2 regions of the Microbulbifer echini genome follow, and region 2 is predicted to be linked to the other one. Evidence: predicted binding sites of a transcription regulator. Region 2 holds the regulator's gene; the other holds the start of a gene.

Region 1 (8,325 bases), on a different contig from region 2:
TACCGCTCTAAGCCTCTATTTTAAGTCTGCCTACTAACCCGGCAACCTGTTGCCGGGTTCCTTACAATAGTCTCCCCAGTCAATCCCACTCTGAAAAATAGACAATTTATCCGGCGACAAAAAATGCGACTGCAGACCGAGAAGGTATGATTTTTAGAGGGATAAAAGTAGCTAGATAGAATTGGTAATGGGGGAAGATTGGAGATGAGTAAAAATTGAGAGGTCAAAATATAAATCTAGAAATCGAATCCCCAAAAAAGAATTAGCGGCCGAATTCATTTCGACCGCTCCCTCTTTAAGTGACTGGCTCTACTCCCGCTGCAACCTCGCTGAAATCATTCAGACCAGTGGTCACCCGCTGTGGGCCTATTTCCGGGTAAGTCCAGTCTCCATTACGGCCCGCTTCTTCTTACCGCTTCGCTCCGCAAAGCTCACCTAGGCATTTATATAATAAGATGGCTGTACAGAAGATCAAAGTAAAACGGTAAGCATAATGCCGACTCAAGAACAGTTTAGTTTACACAGAAACTGCGCCTGAGCGTGACCTACCGACCACCAGTACCACCAGTCGGCGTAGGTTAATAAAGACATCCTCGGATACACATCAGTGCCACAGTAATCCGAAGGCATAATAAGAAAAATATAGAGTCACACGTTATTTCAACGGCGTAATCAGCCCCTCAAGCCCTTCAATCTTTACCTCCAAAGCCAGGGCCATGAGCTGCCCCAACTTGCCCGAGGGGAAGCCCTCTCTGGAAAACCAAAGTAAATACTCCTCTGGAAGGTCGATCAGTGGGCACCCCGCATATTTGCCAAACGGCATCGGTGTGCGCGCAATATCGATGAGCTGTTGTTTTTCAAACATCGCAAAATCCTTCAAAGTTCTTATTTTGTGCTACGCGTGACTCTGGACTGAGATATTTGTTGCGGCCACTGCCTCACCTTACACTGGCTCCGGAATTATTCGGTCGGATTTACCGAATCTCTCTACCTCAAGAATTACTGAAAGAGGTGCCTATGCGCATGAAAGCCATCAAATATCTCAGCCTAGCCGCGGTATTTGCCGTGGGACTCGGTAGCCAAGGCTGTGCCAATATGAGCGATACCGACCGCCGTATCGGAACCGGGATAGGTGTCGGGGCCGTTACCGGTGCCCTGATCAGCGGCGGGCGCCCCGGTGGTACTGCCGCAGGTGCGGTCATCGGCGCGGGGGCTGGCTATCTCTACGACAGAGACAGAAAACGCAGAGATTACTATCGCTATCGCGGCCGCTACTATCGCTATTAATGATGCACTGAGAATAGGGAGTTTTTCGTTTCTCAGAAACTCCCCCTAAGAAAAGCCCCGGTGTGGCACCAGCCAGGCCGGGGCTCATCGGCTAGCACTAACGCAAATGGGAGAATTACCTCTCTCGAAGCCCGCCTTTAAAGCAACTCGGTTTTGGTTTTAGCACAACGTTCGCAGCGATATTCCGTAACGAGCCTTCCCTGCTTCACGTCAAATTTACGCTCGGTAACGACTTTCCACTTGTGAAAACCCTCCCGGCACAAGGTGCTGCCCTTATGCTTTTGCCAGGCTGTCTTTCGCTTAAAAGGAATCACATCTCCCATATCAGGCCACCTCTCCTGCCGCATGCCCGGAAGCCCAGGCCCATTGAAAATTAAAGCCCCCCAGCCAACCGGTAACATCGAGTACCTCGCCGACGAAATACAGACCCGACTGGGTTTTACACTCCATAGTTCGGGAGGAAACCTGATCTGTATCCACACCACCGAGCGTTACTTCTGCCGTGCGGTAACCCTCGGTGCCGTCGGGCACCAGCTTCCAGGTTTGCAGCTTGGCCCCAAGTGCCTGCAGTTCCGCATCGGAAAACTGCTTGAGGGGACGGCTGGCAATATCGAGCCTTTGCAAGAAAAACTGTACCAGTTTTTTGCTCCAAAGCTCGGCTAACACGCTGTGTAAGTGACTCTCTGGACTCCCCTGTCGACAATGCCGCAGCCAGTCAACCAGATCCCGGTCGGGCGCCAAGTCGAAGGTAACCGCCTGCCCCTCACGCCAATGACTGGATATTTGCAGAACCGCTGGGCCACTCAGCCCCCGGTGGGTAAACAGCATCTGTTCGTGGAAGCTGCCCTCACCACAGGAGGCCGTCACCGCCAGAGAGCTACCGGGCAAGCTATCCTGCCGCTGTAGCTGGCGCTTATGCTGGGTGAACGGCACCAGGGCCGCACGGGTGGGCACAATATCAAGACCGAACTGACGGGCGATATCGTAACCAAAACCCGTGGCACCCATAGTGGGAATCGACAAACCGCCAGTGGCCACCACCAGGGATTCACAGTGCACCAACCCCAGATTGGTCTCTACTAGGTAACCATTCTGCTCAAATTGGATGGTGGACACCGCACAGCGCGTGCGAATCTGCGCTTTAGCCGCACGACATTCAGCCAAGAGCAGATCGACAATATCCTTGGACTTGTTATCGCAAAATAGCTGGCCGAGCGCTTTCTCGTGATAAGCAATCCCGTATTTTTCCACCAGCGCAATAAAATCCCACTGGCTATAGCGTGCCAAGGCCGATTTACAGAAGTGGGGGTTACCACTGTAGAAATTTTCCGCACTGGTATAGAGGTTGGTGAAGTTACAGCGACCGCCGCCGGACATCAGGATTTTCTTACCGACTTTATTCGCATGGTCCAATACCAGCGCACTGCGACCGCGCTGGCCGGCAGTGGCCGCACACATCAACCCCGCCGCCCCGGCGCCGATAATTACTACATCGACACGCTCAGGCAACTGGTTATTGGATACATCGGTCATAGAAAGGTAGGTTGTGTAGCTGGACCGCCCTTGGCGATCAAGTGCGTGGCAGGGTTACGCCGCGCTGGCCCTGGTACTTGCCACCGCGATCCGCGTAAGACACATCGCAGACTTCATCGGACTCGAAAAACAGCATCTGTGCCACACCTTCGTTGGCATAGATCTTCGCCGGCAGGTTGGTGGTATTGGAGAACTCCAAAGTCACATGCCCTTCCCACTCCGGCTCCAGCGGCGTCACATTCACGATAATGCCGCAGCGTGCGTAGGTGGATTTCCCCAAACAAATCGTCAGTACCGAGCGGGGTATACGGAAATACTCCACGGTGCGCGCCAGCGCAAAGGAGTTCGGCGGGATAATGCAGTACTCACCCTCCACATCGACAAAACTGTTCTCGTCGAAGGTTTTCGGGTCCACAGTAGCGGAATGCACGTTGGTGAAGATCTTGAATTCACGGGCACAGCGCACATCGTAACCGTAGCTGGAGGTGCCATAGGAGATGAGTCGTTCACCGTCATTGCCATGGCGCACCTGGCCCGGCTCAAAAGGCTCAATCATGCCGTGCTGCTCTGCCATACGGCGAATCCACTTATCGGACTTGATACTCACTCCGTCCCCCTGAAGACAAAAGATTGGTGCTCGATTAAAGAGGCCGAATCATAGCCGGTTTGCGCTGTGCAAAAAAGTGCCAATCGGCACCTTTGCCCCTTGTCACCAACAGGTAAACACTGTATAAATCAACAGATAACTGTATGTACATACAGTTCTACTGCAAAGCACTGCCAAATACCGGGCCAGAAACAAATGGTGCCAGAGTGAATAAAGCTGAAAATCTTTTTAAAAACAATAAGTTAAACCACAAATCCAAACCCCTGCTCAGATTGCGGCGCTTTGTCGGGGTTGAGGCTAATCGGACGGCCAATGGATGCGGGGAGCCTGGTATCGCTACGGGCTTCGCCAGTCTCGACGCCCTACTCTGCGGCCGTGGATGGCCAAAGGGAGCCAGTGTAGAACTGCTTGCAAATCAAACTGGGATGAATGAATTATCCCTTCTGCTACCAACTCTGGCCGAGCTGACCCGCGCACAGACGATGGTGGTATTGATCAAGCCGCCGTTTATCCCCGATGCTCAGTTACTCGCACAGTACGGCGTCCAGCTGGAGCAATTGTTGTTGGTACACCCCCGAGGAAAGAGGGACTACCTCTGGGCGATAGAGCAGTCACTACAATCCGGCGGCTGCGGCGCCCTTCTGAACTGGCAAGGTGACCGGTCGATGAGTTACCGAGAGCTGCAACGCCTACAGCAAGCCACCGAAATGGGCGATTCTCTACACTTCCACTTCCGGCCTCAATCAGAATCCCCCTGCCCCTCTCCCGCCAAACTCAGGCTTCAACTGAAAAATAAAGAGCGAGATCTCTCCCTCAGGCTACTCAAGCAAATCAATGGTCCCAGTGGGCAGCACCTAAAGCTAAATCGTCAACGGGCCACCCCTGCAGAACGAGTCCGCCAAGGCCTACATTGAGAAATATCTAAGAGGCATCGTATGCTCTGGCTCTGCATTCAGTTTCCCAAGCTTTCTCTCGAGACGCTCACACGTGCCCTAACCTCAGGAGAGAGAAGCCAAGCTCTGGCGATAGTGGAAAACCACATCATAGTGCAATCCAATAATGCCGCCTTAGAGTTTGGTATCTCGCCCGGCTTAAGCACCAGAAGCGCTCGTATTCGGTGCCCGAACCTACAGATGCTGCAGCGCCATAAAGAGAGGGAGCAACGGCAGCTGGAGGCGCTAGCGCAATGGGGGCACAGCTTTACACCCATGGTTTCTTTGAAGGCCGCGTCCCCTGAAGAAGGCAGCCATCCCCCACGACTCTACCTTGAGCTCAGTGATTGTTTAAAAACCCACGGCGGACTTCGAACGCTGCTGAATCAACTGGAGAAAGAACTTATAGAAATAGGTATCAGCTATTACCTAGGGCTTGGCCACAGTCCCAGCGCCGCGCTACTGCTCAGCCAACTAGCAGAACACCGCCAGTGGTTGCAACAAACTAATGCCCCACCGACCACAGGACAATGTAAACAGTGGATCGGCCACGCCCCTTGCAAGCTACTGGAGTGCGATAATCAAACTATAGAGAAGCTTTATAAATATGGGTATAAGCGAATAGGTCAGCTACTGCCCGCACCTTTATCGGAGTTGGAGGCACACTTTGGCTGTGCTTTTATTGATTACTTGGCTCAGCTCACTGGCAGCCTGCAAAAACCTGTTTCCTACCAGCAGCTACCTGCCCATCTCAACAATGAATTATATTTTCCAAAGGCATTTAGTAAGAGTGAGCAACTGCTTTTTCCTTGCATCCGCCTTCTTCAGGAGCCCAGCCAACAGCTGCAGCGCTGCGGGGATTCCACCCAGCAAACTCACTGCCAATTGAAGGGGGAGATGGGACAAATGACAAGCTTCAATTTAGAGCTTTACACAAAGTTTGAAATGCAAGAGCTGATTACGCAAACTAAATTTAGGCTTGATGCTTTAAGTTTTAGCCAACCAATACGGTTGTTACAACTATACTGCTCTCGATTACCCATAGAGACTCAAGAGGAATGGGGGGGCTATCATCCTGAAGACGTGCTTAAAGATAAAGTGATAAAAAGTCAAAAACTTATAGAAAAGCTAAAGAACCGCCTCGGATATCAGACATTAACAAGCATCAAGTTTAAGAAAAATTTTTAAGACTTGGTTTCAATTCCTATGGGTAGTGTTCAGAATTCCCAGTCATTTCTTTACTATTCACAAAAAAGAGATGATCCAAGTCCAAACCCACTTTCGATAAGGATGCGGCCATCAAAGCCTTATGTGATTGGAAAGACCTCAGTAGCAAAGTGACATCCAAGCCTTTCTGATCAAATAACTCACTGATGTTACCATGAAGGTAGAACTGGAGGAGTACCTCTCCAGCAAGGATATGCCCAATCGCAAGAATGGCACCACCTCAAAAACCATGAAAAGTGCTACTGGCAGCTTCGCGATGCAGATGCCGCAAAATCGCACCGAAACCTTCGAGCCTCAAATAGTCAAGAAGCATCAGGCTCAGCTTACCAACGAACTGCATAGCAAGATCACCGCCCTGCTCACCTTGGATAACAACTACCTGGATATTTACACACATATTGCCAACATCTACCTAGTGGGGCTTCCCAGTGGCATGATCAATACCATTACAGACATACAGCTACCTGAACTTTAGGTTCGGCTTGAACAAGACCACCATACAGCAAGGGCATTGATACGGCTCTTGGCCTCATTATCGAAGGCAAAAAGAAGTGACTGGGGTTCTACCTATCTAACCAAGAGGGCGCACATTACTGACTGAGAGTTCTGACCGACCTCCATAATCGTAGAGTAAAATATATCCTCATTACTTGTGTTGATAGCCTACAGGGGGACTTAAAGCTATATAAAGTATCTACCCTAAGACTAAGAACCAGTACTAGATCACCCACAAATACGCAACTCGCGGAAATATGTGGATTCAAAAAAACAGAAGGCCTGTGTGGCTGATCTCAGAAGTGCTTATAAGGCATCAACGCTAAATGCCACAGACCATGTCTGAGAAGAGCAGGGGGCGAAGCGGGGTGGAAATATACTATGGTGATTAAATCGTGGCGCGGTAAATGGGCAAATCTCTCGACCTAGTTTAAATACCTGGAATATATCTGTACCCCGATCTACACGACTATTGCGGTGGAGGCAGTTCCGCAAGCTGGCCAAAACTAAAGGGGGCTTCGTCAACAAGAACAGCTTCCTGAAGTTTTCTCTACGCAGGTATACTAAAATCCTCAAGACGCTGGACACCCCCTATTCAAAACTTGATACTCACGCCACCGCAGCTAACAAGATATTATATATTGCCTGGAGAAATATATCAGCCGGTAAAAAACTGCCTAGCTAATGCAGAATTTTTAACACCCTCTTCCAAGTGCATCATTGTCAAAGTCCCTAACGCAGCTCCTATGTTTTATATACATCATTCAAGCCTATTTAGAGCTTCTGCAACCTCAATAGAATGAAGCGGTTTGGTGTATCCCTGCCAAACGGAATTAACCCCAGGCTCACAACCCACTTTACTTATCAGAAAACATGCCGACAAGGGGGTTATCTCCCCCGTGCGTAAAAATTGATTTGACCGAGCATTTTATCTCGTATAATTATTACCACACTCGACTGTTTTTTTCAGAATAGGTGCAACCAAACGATCTCAGGTAATTTCATTACGAGTGTGGCCATCGAATGTAACTCGCCCATCAACAATCATATAGATCACAATGAAGTTCAACATTGGCAACTCAGTTCTGAAGCGATTACTCTATAGAAACCTACCTTCCAGTACTCGATAATAGGTTTCAATATCACTCAATGATAATCTTTGCTTGTTTGAGGTCTTCAGGGCACCTATATAAATCTAGAAGATCATGAAAATTTTTAGCAAACTTGTAAATACCAACTAAGAATTAGTCAAAAAACATCTAGGTTTGGCCATTTTTCTTTTTAGGGCCGCTGAGTTCCTATATTTCTATATTCCCCATGCAGCAGCCCCCGTTGTAAGCCAAGTTCATCTTAACGACCTTTACTACAAATAGTCCGAACAAAAATACCGTCCTATTCATTTTCCATAGAACAAAATACGCACTCAACTCGAACCCGACTCTTGGATTTTCGACGGTTGATTACTAGGTCCCGTTTATTAAGCAGGTTTGCCACTATGAGCATTCATGTGAACATTAGCCCTTTGCTTTCGAATGTACTCGTTCTCTTCACTGTAGTAGGCAGTGTCTTGCAAAAAATCCTTGGGGCTATTGTCACCCAGCAGTTCAGGAAACACCTGTGAGTTGTGTACCTCGATAGAGGTAACCTCCAGATCTCGAATTAGTTAGTGCTTGCTGTCTACGCGGGCGTGGTTCTTGACGCCGTATGTGTCTCGTTTTTTTCTTGGTCCAGTGGGCATCAAGATCCTTATGGCGCTTGACGTTTGGGTTTTTCCTGATGCTTTTTGGAATCTTACCTGACTTAATTTTCTCATTCTCTTCCCTGCTATTACATTGCTTCAGCGAACTGATAAAACTGGCATCGACCATTTGTTCCTCCTGAGCTCCGTATCCTTTCGCATCAAGCTGTAAATCAAAATAGATAAAGAGAGATTTCATGAGGCCAGCATTCACCAGTCACTGGCAAAATAACCAGATTGTCAAGGTATCTGGTGTTCGGTCCTCCAAATCGAGGCAGACAAACCAGCAAAATGTAAAGCGGTCGCGTATCTGATATTCCAGCTGTTCGTCTGGCTGGTTGTACAAATGCTGCAAGACCAGTGCCTTACATACCAGCATGTTATCGAAAGGATTTCTTCCGACATTACTCTTTCTTAACATTGAACGAACTTTATTCAACATTAAGAAAGTTCCCCCAATCAATCATCTTATACAAGGCAATCAATAGGTCGCATTCATTCAGCCT
Region 2 (8,325 bases):
ACAGGTGATGAAGCCATAACCCCGTGCGTTATTAAACCACTTCACAGTACCTGTAACGCGATCACTCATTGAGAAAACCTCATTATTGTTATTGCGCCTACCTCTATCACCTCATAACTACATTCGGCAAGAGGGGTAAACGCCACCCCATTGTTAACAAACTGCTCCATGCAGAATGCTATCTTGCTTCACCCTTTTGATAGATACCAAAAAGGCGTAACCTGATTCTTAGATAAAACAGCGCCAGTGTCTAGGTTTCTATGTGAAATAAATACTACGTTTTTACCAGTATGCGTAATTAACCGACAGAACCCTGATTAACACCAACATATAAACTAAGCATTTGTACCTTATTGCACTCCCAATACTCAACTGTCTAACGCGGCCTCGCGGGCTAATGAAGGAATATCGGCAATATGAATTGTCGAAGTTGGGAATGCGCAAGAAGCACCGTGCCTTTCGACAACTTTAAGGACATTCAATAGAACATCCTGCTTGATTTCATGATATCTCACCCAATCCGTTGTTCGCGTGAACGTATAAACAAAGAAATCCAAGGATGAGGCGGCAAAACTATTAAAATTTACAATGAGAGTCCGATTGGCATCGATTTCAGGGTGCTGCTGTAACATTTTCTTAACATCAGCCACTATCACTGCCATTAAATGGGCATCCTCATAGCGGATACCAATCGTTTCGAAGATTCTTCGATTGAGCATCCTCGAGGGATTTTCAACAGAAATCTGGGTAAATACACTGTTGGGCACGTAGACGGGACGCATATCAAAGGTACGAATACGTGTCAGGCGCCAGCCAATGTCCTCGACAGTTCCCTCAATCTGCCTATCTGGAGAGCGAATCCAGTCACCAACCGCAAAGGGCCGGTCCAGGTAAATCATCAACCCACCAAAGAAGTTCGCCAGTAAATCTTTAGCGGCAAAGCCTACCGCCAGCCCACCGATACCACCAAAGGCCAACACACCACTAACGCTATACCCCAGGAACTGCATGATAACGATGCCGGCGGTGATAGCGATTGAAGCCCTCACCAACTTGCCGATCGCCCGCACCGTAGTGGCATCCATCGGTTTGCCGATATAGCGGGGATTGCACAAATTGCGCTCAGCGCTGTGGGAGAAGCGCCAGGCGAACCAGGACATCACCAGGATAAGGCCAATCTCGCGAGCGGGCTCTGCCAGTGCGAAAATTTCCGCCCCCGTCGCCTGGCCCGCGCGCTGTGCGGCAACCGTCAGCCCCAAAAGCCAAAGAAACACTTGCCCAGGTGGGGACAGCGCCCCAACCAGTGCATCATCCCAAGGGTTGACAGTTTTCTCGGCTCTGAGAGCCAACTTCTGAACAAAACGCCCAAAGGCCCAGGCCGCCAGAGCTGAGGCCAGTACAATCAAGAAAACAGAGACTACCCAGACCCGATTTTCACCCAGCCAGGACAACAGCACACTCTCTACGGACTCCACGAAATCCCCCTACTCAAACAACCAATTCAGCCTCGCCCAGAGGTATCTCGAAGCGAGCTCTGCTACAAGTATTTACTACCGATCTCAGTGCATCAGTGCATCAGTGCATCAGTGCATCAGTGCATCAGTGCATCAGTGCATCAGTGCATTATCGAAGCTAACCAATCACGGGTTCTGCGTCGGCGCTCACTTTTTTCAAGTTCCTGCCAGGAGGTAATCAAAGGTCGGCCGCGCATCGCTTTTAGGCGCTCTTTAGATTCCGCTGCCGGGGTAAAATCCTGTAGGGCGGCCAGAGACTCCAAGGCACCGGTGCGATTGTTACAGATCACCCCCATATCGCAGCCCGCTTCCAGCGCAGCACGAATTCTTTCTCCATAGCCGCCGGCGACTCCCGCACCCTCCATCGACAGATCGTCACTGAAGATAACACCACTAAAACCCAGCCGTCCCCGCAAAATATCCAGCAACCAATACCTGGAGAAACCCACGGGCTGACTGTCGATATTGACAAAGCGTATATGGGCAGGCATCACGGCATCCAGTTCACCGGTTCCAATGCAATCGATAAAGGGTAAGGCATCAGACTCCAACACCTGCTCCAAGGTCCGCTCATCCTGTGGAAGCTCCACATGACTGTCTTCAAGGACGTGTCCATGCCCTGGAAAGTGCTTACCGGTGGTGGCCATGCCCGCCTCACGCATCCCCTGAATAAACGGCCTTACAATGGCAGTCAAGCGCTTGGGGTCAGAACAAAAACTGCGGTCCCCAATCACCCGACTCTGCCGGTCATCGGCATCCAAAACTGGGGCAAAACTAAAATCAACACCCACCGCCAGCAACTCGGCCGCAAGCAACCAGCCTACATCGCGTAATTGAGCCTCTGACGCCAGGGCAGATAACTTCTGCATGGAAGGCAATCGGGTAAACCCCTCTCGGAACCGCTGCACTCGGCCCCCCTCCTGATCAACTGCCAGCAGAATATCGGGGCGAAGCGAACGGATAGAAGCGATTAACGCCTCCAGCTGGACGCGATCTCGATAGTTACGTGCAAAGAAAATCAATCCACCTACTAGAGGATTGCGTAAAAGCTCACAATCTCCACTGGTGAGTTCCTGTCCCTCGATATCAATCATCACCGGTCCAAGTGATGTAGACATATACAGTTCCTCGATGATTCACCCACTACGGGGCTCAACCCACCTCTACCTTCAGCATTGCCGAAGCCGCGGGCACCAAGCGCTCCAGAGTTTCTGACAAACTGCTCTGAGCACCAAAATCCTCTTTCAGGATAGCTTCTATGGCATCGTAGCTCGACAGGGTAAAGATGGTGGCGCCCAGCATAAAATACAGCCGCCAATAGAAAGTAACCGGATCTACACCCGGCAAGGCTTCAGCCAGTAGGCCGGCAAAACGGCGATAGCTCTCGCCATACCGAGACACAATAAAACGGCGTAAGTGCCCCTGGAACTGTGTATAAGCCAACCCCAGTAGCCGCATAAAGCGCTGGGGGTCGAGGCCTCGCGCACGCAGGCCGCCCAGACCCACTCGGTATAGGCTCTCCAGCAAGCCCTCGACCCTTAGGGGCTGACCTGAGGCAATACGCCGGTCAAGCTCCGCCTCCAATGCGCCGGTAAAGGGGGTCAGGAAGCGTTCAAAAACCGCCTGTATCAGCTCCTTTTTGGAGCCAAAATGGTAGTTTACTGCCGCCAAATTGACACCGGCTGTACTTGTGATTGTTCTCAGGGATGTCTCGGTAAAACCTCGTTCAGCGAACAGAACCTCTGCCGCGTCCAAGATGCGGCTAACAGTATCGGTCTGGCTCATAGGTATCAAACCACCATTTAAAACAGCTGTTTAACTCTGGCCAGAGTAGCATATTCCGCCGCCAGTCTGGCGGCATATCACACCAAACAGACTCCCTTTACCTTGGAAGCAATCGGTTGAGATGTTGAAAATAGAGGGAATAACCTGAACGCTTAACGCCACCAGCCTGAGCACACCGCTTTCCCAACATAGGCAAACTAGTACGAATGGCGCTGAGGCTTTCTTTGGGGGAGCGCAGGGAACGACGCGTTAAGTCATAGCGAGAGATCGCCAGAAGTCATTAATCAAAACGATGAACCGCCCGACTCACTGTTTGATCCGCCGAATAGGGATGTATATCACTACACCGATAAGCTGTGTTTTCCTGTGCGGAGTTAGACTCTGAGCGCCTTGAAAACCCAGGCCAACGGCTTAGCCTGGACCACGCATGTGCTGCAAAATTAAATCGGCGGCCTCTTCCACTGTGTCGACCACCTGGAACAAGTGCAGGTCTCTCTCATCAATACAATTTCGCTCTAGCACCGTATCTACAAGCCAGTCATACAGACCACTCCAATACCGTTTTCCAACTAAAACAATTGGAAAGTGCTGCACCTTTCTAGTCTGTACTAATGTGAGCGCCTCAAATAATTCATCCAGTGTACCGAAGCCCCCTGGCAACCCCACAAAGCCCAGCGCCTGCTTCACAAATAAAAACTTGCGCACAAAGAAATATCGAAAATGTAAATTAACATCTTGATAGGGATTGGCCACCTGCTCAAAAGGCAGTTCAATATTCAAACCAATTGAAGCACCAGGTTGATCGAAAGCACCTCGGTTACACGCCTCCATCAGGCCTGGCCCGCCACCAGTAATTACGGGTATCCCCTCCGCAGCTAGCAGTTTCCCCAGCTTAACCCCTTGTTGATATTCCTGGCTTTGCTCGGAGAAACGCGCACTGCCAAATACCGTTACCGCCCCTCTAAATGCGATTAAACGCTCAATGCCATCCACTAATTCAGACTGTATACGAAGAACTCTCCAAGCTTCGGCCACCTTGGCATCCAGCATTATCACTTTCCCTCGCTGTCAGCTCTTTCAACTTTTTCTTTCATTCCTTGTTTTCATAAACACTGTAGCAGCTCATACAGGAACCGGTGATAGGATTGCGCGAGCCCCAAATCTGTATATAATCCCAGCACCTGTATAAAAATACAGAAACGCTAGGTAATTCTATGACCAATCTCACCGCACGACAGACTCAAGTATTAGAGCTGATTAAAGCCTACCTGGATGATACGGGTTATCCCCCTACTCGCGCGGAGATTGCCCAAGAACTGGGCTTCCGTTCACCAAATGCGGCTGAGGAACACCTTAAAGCACTGGCGCGGAAAGGAGCCATTGAAATGGTTGCCGGCGCTTCGCGGGGTATTCGGATTCCAGATCACCAGTCGGGGCTGCCGATTATCGGACGTGTCGCCGCAGGTCACCCCATCCTTGCGACAGAGCACATCGAAGATTATTGCGATCTACCCTCCAGCTTTTTTCACCCGCCGGCTGACTACTTACTACGAGTGCACGGCATGAGCATGCGCAATGCCGGCATTCTCGATGGCGACCTCCTTGCCGTGCAGAAAACAGAGCAAGTTAGGAACGGGCAGATTGTGGTTGCACGGATTGACGAGGAGGTGACCGTAAAACGCTTCCGCCGCAAGGGCAATCAGGCAACGGTGCAACTCCTACCGGAAAATGAAGATTTTGAGACCATCCAGGTAGATATGCGGGATAAGAACTTTATCATTGAAGGCCTGGCCGTTGGCGTTATTCGCCAAACCCCTTAAGTGCCCTCTTAAAGCCTGCGAACTCACACCAAAACTATCCCCCAAAAACAACAACAGCGGCTTATAGCCGCTGTTGAATAGTTTTAACCGATACTCTGATCAGTGAATCGTATGATTCACCGGCATCGATTCCTCCTCCTCGAAGTAGCCCGGCTCCAGGTCTTCTAGATTTTGCACAGCTTCAATACCGGCTTCTAGCATTGCCCGAGCGACTGCCACTTTATGCTTTCGCAGAAACTGTAGACTCTCCGCCGAGAATTGAATGCTCACCAGAGGGTCCTCCTCGTGGCCGGCACGGCGCAATGCCACCTCGCCATTGGCCAGCTCAATAATCTCAAAAGTTTCGGAGGACATTTGCTTTCCCTTCACCGCACATCAGTTTGCGCCCAGTGTACCACAGGCAATTTAGAAGTTTCAGTGGACGCAAACAGATAGAGGAAGTGTGCTGTGTGACCTCAGCACTCTTCAAGGTTAGTACGCTGCCTGCGTACCAGTTCACTCAAAGAGGCATGCCATTCAAGAAGCACTTCAAGGGATAGAGTAACTGGCCTAGGGCCCGCAATATTGTGGGTGGGGATTAGATTTTCCTGTCCTTGTACTTCTTCGGCCAGAGAAAGCTGCAGAAGTTGTTTCCATGCGCACAGCATCGCACTCAACCAGCTCTCGGGCTCTGAGAGCAGTAACTGTAATTCCCTCACCTCGCTACTGGCCCTACCCTGGCTTTGCAGGCTATCGTCGATAACCTGCAGGGATTCCGTCTCAAAACCTAACTGCAACTGCTGGGAAAGCTCTGCCAGGAAAGCCCGGTAGGCTTTCCATAACTGCAGCAGTGCCCCCTCTTCAAGCGCCAGGCGATGAAGAGGGGAATCATAGTGGCTCGTGGAGAGCAATTGACTCTTGCGAAGAGCAGAAGTGACGAGTCCAGTGTAGGGGTTACTCATTTACTTTTTCGCCACTACTTTCTTGGCTGCTGGTTTCCGCTTGGCCGTAGAAGTCTTACTACCGGCTTCAACCTTCCAGGCTCCATCGCGGTAAAAGGCCTTCCAACCGGTTGCCTTACCCTCCTCCTCAGACTGAACATATTGCTCTTGGGTCTTACGGCTGAAACGAATTACAGTATCTCGGCCCTGATCGTCTTGCGCAGGTGCCGCGAACAAGAAGCTGTACTTCGGATCAATCTCACTTTGGTGAGGCAGTAGTTCTTTTACCAGGGGAGCGCGGGTTTCACGATTTTTGGGGAACTGGCTGGCGGCCAGGAACAATCCGGAGGCACCATCGCGGAGAATATAGTGATCCTCAACCTTTTGACAGGCCAACTCAGGCATAGGTACCGGGTCCATCTTGGGAGGCGCCGGTTGACCGTTTTTCAGTAGCTTGCGCGTATTTTTGCAGGCTTCATTAGTACAACCGAAGTATTTCCCAAAGCGGCCGGACTTCAACTGCATATCGCTACCGCATTTGTCACACTCAATAATCGGCCCATCATAACCCTTGATTTTGAATGTGCCCTGCTCCACTTCGTAGCCATTACAATCTGGATTATTGCCACAAATGTGCAACTTGCGCTGCTCATCGAGCAGATAGCTATCCATGGCAGTACCGCATTTGCCACAGCGGCGCTTCTCACGCAGCAGGCGGGATTCCGCCTCCTCATCCTTATCGGCATCGACAGCTTCATCACCAGAAACCAGGTTCATGGTGTTGGTACAACGCTCCTTAGGAGGTAGTGCGTAGCCAGAACAGCCGAGAAAAACACCGGTAGAGCCAGTACGAATCTGCATGTGACGACCACATTTATCGCACTCGATATCCGTATCCGTCGGAGCATTGCGGCGCATGCCCGCTTCGCTCGATTGGGCTTTCTCAAGTCTCGAAGAGAAGTCCTGATAAAACTCATCGAGGAGCTGCTTCCAGCCCTTATCACCATCGGCCACCGCATCCAGGGATTCTTCCAGGCTTGCAGTGAAACCATAATCCATCAGGTTTTTGAAACTTTCGCTGAGTCGATCGGTGACGATGTCACCCATTTTTTCAGCATAGAATCGGCGATTCTCAAGGCGCACATAACCGCGATCCTGAATCGTGGAAATAATCGAGGCATAGGTGGACGGACGGCCGATACCACGCTTCTCGAGTTCCTTCACCAGGGCGGCTTCACTAAAGCGTGCTGGCGGCTTGGTAAAGTGTTGCTTCGAATCCAGTTGTTGCAGAGAGAGCTTTTCCCCAACCTTCACGTCAGGCAGCAACAAATCTTCATCTTTCTTACCGGAAGCGGGCGCAACCTTAAGAAAACCATCGAAGCGAATCACTCGGCCACGAGCACGTAATTCAAATTCACCGGCACTCACCACAATGGAGGTCGAAGTGAACTGTGCTGGAGTCATTTGACAGGCGACAAACTGCTGCCAGATTAAATTGTAAAGGCGCTCCGCATCGCGCTCGACACCGGAAAGCATATTTGGGGCAATACGCACATCGGAAGGGCGAATTGCTTCGTGAGCCTCTTGCGCGCCCTCCTTGCTGCTGTAGCTGTTCGCTGTTTCCGGAAGATATTTACCCCCAAAATTCTCACCAATATAGTCGCGTGCAGACTCAACGGCCTCTTTGCTCAGGTTGGTAGAATCGGTACGCATGTAGGTAATGTGACCAGCCTCATACAAACGCTGCGCCAGGGTCATGGTTTTCTTAACACTAAAGCCCAAACGGTTACTTGCCGCCTGCTGCAGTGTCGAAGTGATAAACGGAGCCCCCGGTTTGGAGTTGGTCGGTTTGTCGTCCCGGCTGCTGACGACAAACTGGCCGCCCTGCAGTGCTTTAACCGCACGGCTCGCATCCGCTTCATTGGTTGGGCGAAAAGCCTCCCCAGCCTGCTTTTTCACTTCAAGACGCAGCTTGTTGGCTTTGCTGGTCTCGGTATCAGCAAAAAGCGTCCAGTACTCTTCCGGGATGAACGCGCGGATTTCACGCTCGCGCTCGACTACGAGCCGCACCGCCACCGATTGAACCCGACCCGCAGAAAGGCCGCGGGCCACCTTTTCCCACAAGAGCGGGGATACCATGTAACCCACAATGCGATCGAGAAAACGGCGAGCTTGTTGCGCATGTACCCGGTTAATATTCAGGCGCCCAGGGTCTTTGAAGGCCTCCTGGATCGCAGATTTGGTTATCTCATTAAAAACTACACGACGATAGCGCTCATCGTTACC

Evidence for each region. Region 2 encodes LexA, which represses DNA repair genes until DNA is damaged. Its sites were predicted from a motif close to ACTGTNTNTANANACAGT; they were not measured.
Region 1: imuA (translesion DNA synthesis-associated protein ImuA) is a predicted target of LexA. The motif match lies at 3,566-3,583, and genes of this name have one in related genera.

The regions. Positions count from the first base shown of each region.
Region 1 is NZ_JBGMEL010000007.1:74,671-82,995, forward strand. It holds gene ACCI51_RS08610 (Tll0287-like domain-containing protein) at 1-11, shown strand, start outside; gene ACCI51_RS08615 (DUF3820 family protein) at 656-865, opposite strand; gene ACCI51_RS08620 (hypothetical protein) at 1,024-1,287, shown strand; gene ACCI51_RS08625 (hypothetical protein) at 1,425-1,610, opposite strand; gene ACCI51_RS08630 (BaiN/RdsA family NAD(P)/FAD-dependent oxidoreductase) at 1,612-2,820, opposite strand; gene dcd (dCTP deaminase) at 2,858-3,427, opposite strand; gene imuA (translesion DNA synthesis-associated protein ImuA) at 3,634-4,341, shown strand; gene ACCI51_RS08645 (Y-family DNA polymerase) at 4,363-5,547, shown strand; partial or broken gene ACCI51_RS08650 (transposase) at 5,658-6,719, shown strand; gene ACCI51_RS08655 (hypothetical protein) at 7,686-8,018, opposite strand; gene ACCI51_RS08660 (transposase) at 8,037-8,261, opposite strand.
Region 2 is NZ_JBGMEL010000019.1:55,622-63,946, reverse strand. It holds gene ACCI51_RS16555 (cold-shock protein) at 1-69, opposite strand, end outside; gene ACCI51_RS16550 (mechanosensitive ion channel family protein) at 369-1,475, opposite strand; gene nagZ (beta-N-acetylhexosaminidase) at 1,616-2,632, opposite strand; gene ACCI51_RS16540 (TetR/AcrR family transcriptional regulator) at 2,667-3,299, opposite strand; gene ACCI51_RS16535 (LOG family protein) at 3,711-4,349, opposite strand; gene lexA (transcriptional repressor LexA) at 4,514-5,119, shown strand; gene ACCI51_RS16525 (hypothetical protein) at 5,219-5,473, opposite strand; gene ACCI51_RS16520 (DUF6586 family protein) at 5,575-6,060, opposite strand; gene topA (type I DNA topoisomerase) at 6,061-8,325, opposite strand, start outside.